One region of the Ruminococcus sp. BSD2780120874_150323_B10 genome, then DNA from elsewhere that is predicted to be linked to it. Evidence: a T-box and tRNA genes for the amino acid it is inferred to sense, from the RefSeq annotation. Region 1 holds a T-box; the other holds one or more tRNA genes.

Region 1 (2,189 bases):
CTTTTAATGCTTTTTCCCATTGCTGAAATTTTATCAAAGAGGATTTTTGTTTGGGTAGCCTTTCCGCTTCCGTCAAGGCCCTCTATTACAATGAATTTTGCACTCATTTTTGTTCCTATCCATTTCTATTATTCTAAAATATAATTAAAATATTACTCTCTGCCGTATTTTTTGCGTACTTCTTTCATTTTGCCGCAGCTCATTTTGCCCTCGGGGCAAGCACCGAACAAACACGCAGGACCGCAGTTTTTGAATAAATGCGGAGCAACTTCAAGACATTGTTTAAGCATTTGCTCGGCAACATCTCTGATTTCCCACTGTGCACGGTTACAGCAGCGGTGTGCAAAGAAATTCTCAAGACTTCTTGCATTAAAAGTGCAGACAATTTTTGTGGTTGATGCGTTAGGAAGAATAAATCTTGCGTCTTCATTCGCTTTTTTTACAAAAGCATTGAATTTTGCTTTGTTTTCGTTTCTGAAGTTTTCTATGACTTCTTCATCGTTATCGTCGCAGTTTCCTGTTGCCTCTCTGATATATCCTGCAACAAGTGCGTCACGAACCTCGCTGTAAGCCTTTGACTGCATTTCTATTACTTTGTTATAAGCGGCAAGAGCCTTTTCGTTTTTTGCAATTTCAGGCGGTGTTACAAAATCAAACTTTGTGCCGTCAACATAACGCTGCGACTGCTGACTGTAAGATGCGATTCTGTGTCTTACAAGCTGATGTGAGCAGGCTCTTGAAATGCCCTCAATGCCAAAGGTAAAAGAAGCGTGTTCAAACGGACTGCCGTGCCCGATGCTTGCAAGCATATCTATAAAATCAGCGGTCTTTTCCTCAGTAAGACCATCTCTTATATTTGATATTTCGGACGGTGAGTAGCAGAGTTTTGCTGCCATTGCAACCGTCATTTCGGGATTTGGCGTATAAGTAAGTAAAGTGACTTTTGCACTCAAAATAATCTCCTCCAAAGCGATATAAAAACATATATAAATGTATTATCCAAAGCGATATAAAAACATATATAAATGTATTATATCATTTTGTGTCGCAATATGCAACAAAATTAATGCGATTGTTGCGGTACGAAAAAAGAAAAATATCAGAAAATTTCCGATATTCACTTGACATTGTGAATAATTAGTTTTATAATGCTACTGAATAAAAAGTATATGTAATTGGCGTTGACGGGATTAGCTGTATCTCGTTCTTTCAGAGAGAAGTCGGTCGGTGCAAGACTTTATGAATGTTTACAGCACGCTACCCCTGAGCTCTGTGTGACTAAGCACAGCGTATATCTGCGTTAAGGATTGTAATCGTAAGATTACTCAAAGAGGGTGTTTAAGCACCAATTTGGGTGGTACCGCAGGAATTATTCTCCTGTCCCATTTTTATGGGGCAGGATTTTATTTTGCAAATTTTTTAAGGAGAGATTTTTAATGGAATGGACAGGACTTAACGAACTTCGTGAAAAGTTTCTTTCATTTTTTGAGAGTAAGGGTCATTTAAGACTTCCGAGCTTTTCACTTGTTCCGAAGGACGACAACAGCCTTCTGCTTATCAACAGCGGTATGGCTCCTATGAAAAAGTATTTTACAGGTGAGGTTACACCGCCGAGAAAGCGTGTAACAACCTGTCAGAAGTGTATCCGTACTCCCGATATTGAGAGGGTAGGCATTACTGCCCGTCACGGCACATACTTTGAAATGCTCGGTAACTTCTCTTTCGGTGACTATTTCAAGCACGAGGCTACAGCTTGGGCATGGGAGTTCTTTACAAAAGTTCTCGAAATGCCTGTTGATAAGCTCTATGTATCTATTTATGAAAACGATGATGAGGCTTACAAGATTTGGACCGAAGAAATCGGTGTTGAGCCATCTCATATGGTAAGACTCGGCAAAGAAGACAACTTCTGGGAGCACGGTTCAGGTCCTTGCGGTCCTTGTTCGGAGATTTACTTTGACCGTGGTGATGAAAAGGGCTGCGGTAAACCTGACTGTCATGTCGGTTGTGAATGTGACCGTTTCGTTGAGGTATGGAACATAGTGTTCTCACAGTTTGAAAACGACGGCAACGGCAACTACACTCCGCTTGCTCATCCTAACATTGATACAGGTATGGGTCTTGAAAGACTTGCTTGCGTAATGCAGGGTGTTGATAACCTTTTCTTGGTTGATACTGTTCAGAATATT
Region 2 (2,189 bases), on a different contig from region 1:
ACGGCCGCAAGGTTGAAACTCAAAGGAATTGACGGGGGCCCGCACAAGCAGTGGAGTATGTGGTTTAATTCGAAGCAACGCGAAGAACCTTACCAGGTCTTGACATCCTACTAACGAGATAGAGATATGTTAGGTGCCCTTCGGGGAAAGTAGAGACAGGTGGTGCATGGTTGTCGTCAGCTCGTGTCGTGAGATGTTGGGTTAAGTCCCGCAACGAGCGCAACCCTTGCTATTAGTTGCTACGCAAGAGCACTCTAATAGGACTGCCGTTGACAAAACGGAGGAAGGTGGGGACGACGTCAAATCATCATGCCCCTTATGACCTGGGCTACACACGTACTACAATGGACATAAACAGAGGGAAGCAAAACAGCGATGTGGAGCAAACCCCTAAAAATGTTCTCAGTTCAGATTGCAGGCTGCAACCCGCCTGTATGAAGATGGAATTGCTAGTAATCGCAGATCAGCATGCTGCGGTGAATACGTTCCCGGGCCTTGTACACACCGCCCGTCACACCATGGGAGCCGGTAATACCCGAAGTCAGTAGTCTAACCGCAAGGAGGACGCTGCCGAAGGTAGGATTGGCGACTGGGGTGAAGTCGTAACAAGGTAGCCGTATCGGAAGGTGCGGCTGGATCACCTCCTTTCTATGGAGAATTTATCAGATGAAACAAGCTGATATAACATCCAAGGTCAGTTACGGAAAAATTTATTTAATCGTTGTTTAATTTTCAGGGTCCTGCCCGAGATATACGGGGGTATAGCTCAGCTGGGAGAGCACCTGCTTTGCAAGCAGGGGGTCAGCGGTTCGATCCCGCTTATCTCCACCAAAGGCTTGAGGGAATAACCGAAAAGCCGGAAATATGGGCTTATAGCTCAGCCGGTTAGAGCGCACGCCTGATAAGCGTGAGGTCGGTGGTTCGAGTCCACTTAAGCCCACCAAGAGTACGAAAGTACTCAAAGAAAGTACCTTGAAAACTGAATAAAGTATAGCAGATAAAGCGAGAAAAGTAATTATTGACAGGTTTTAACAAGAAGAGTTGAATCTCGAAGCCTTTAAAGAATAGCGAAGAGAATGAAACTTGACAAACTCAAATAAGAGAAAGCGTTAAACGAAGGTAATAAATACTACAATTAGCTTAAAGGGTAATAAAAGATTAGTTAAAAACTAATGGCTTATTAAACTGCGAAAAAAGAGTAATTTACATTACAAAGAAGAACCAAAAGATATCTCATATGGTCAAGCTACAAAGAGCACAAGGGGAATGCCTTGGCACCGAGAGCCGAAGAAGGACGTGACTAACTGCGATAAGCTACGGGGAGCTGTAAGTGAGCGTTATATCCGTAGATTTCCGAATGGAGCAATCCGATTAGAGGAAAGTCTAATCATCATATACTGAATACATAGGTATATGAGGGGAACCGCCTGAACTGAAACATCTAAGTAGGGCGAGGAAGAGAAATCAACTGAGATTCCGTAAGTAGTGGCGAGCGAACGCGGAAGAGGCCAAACCTAATGTAGTAATATGTTAGGGGTTCGGACAGTATAATGAATTGTCGAGATTTAGCCGAATGTCATGGGAAGGGCAATCAAAGAAGGTGAAAATCCTGTAGGCGAAAAGTTAAGACATCAGACTGTATCCAGAGTACCGCCGGACACGTGAAACCCGGTGGGAATACGGGGGGACCATCCTCCAAGCCTAAATACTACTCGGTGACCGATAGAGAAGAAGTACTGTGAAGGAAAGGTGAAAAGCACCCCGGAAGGGGAGTGAAAGAGAACCTGAAACCTTGTGTTTACAAGCACCGAAAGTTCATCAACGAACGATCGGGTACCTTTTGTAGAATGGTCCGGCGAGTGAATGTAACTGGCAAGGTTAAGCACTTAAGGTGTGAAGCCGTAGCGAGAGCGAGTCTGAAAAGGGCGCATGAAGTCAGTTGTATTCGACCCGAAACCGGGTGACCTACCCATGTCCAGGCTGAAGTGCAGGTAAAACTTCATGGAGGGCCGAACCGACTCCCGTTGAAATGGTAGCGGATGAGGTGTGGGTAGCGGAGAAATTCCAATCGAACCCGGAGATAGCTGGTTCTCTCCGAAATAGCTTTAGGGCTAGCCTTGGAATAGATTACTGGAGGTAAAGCACTGAATTGGCTAGGGGCCGAGAGGTTACTGAACCTTATCAAACTA

The links. The T-box of region 1 lies ahead of alaS (alanine--tRNA ligase). A T-box ahead of a tRNA ligase gene usually reads a tRNA of that ligase, here a tRNA-Ala.
Region 2: it encodes a tRNA-Ala, which carries the amino acid that the T-box ahead of alaS (alanine--tRNA ligase) is inferred to sense. The anticodon was not compared.

The regions. Positions count from the first base shown of each region.
Region 1 covers NZ_JADNHD010000001.1:253,304-255,492, reverse strand. The annotation lists gene I2E21_RS01250 (deoxynucleoside kinase) at 1-107, opposite strand, end outside; gene thyX (FAD-dependent thymidylate synthase) at 153-953, opposite strand; T-box leader at 1,173-1,388, shown strand; gene alaS (alanine--tRNA ligase) at 1,437-2,189, shown strand, end outside.
Region 2 covers NZ_JADNHD010000035.1:1,035-3,223, forward strand. The annotation lists rRNA gene I2E21_RS12035 (16S ribosomal RNA) at 1-648, shown strand, start outside; tRNA gene I2E21_RS12040 (tRNA-Ala) at 756-831, shown strand; tRNA gene I2E21_RS12045 (tRNA-Ile) at 867-943, shown strand; partial or broken rRNA gene I2E21_RS12050 (23S ribosomal RNA) at 1,240-2,189, shown strand, end outside.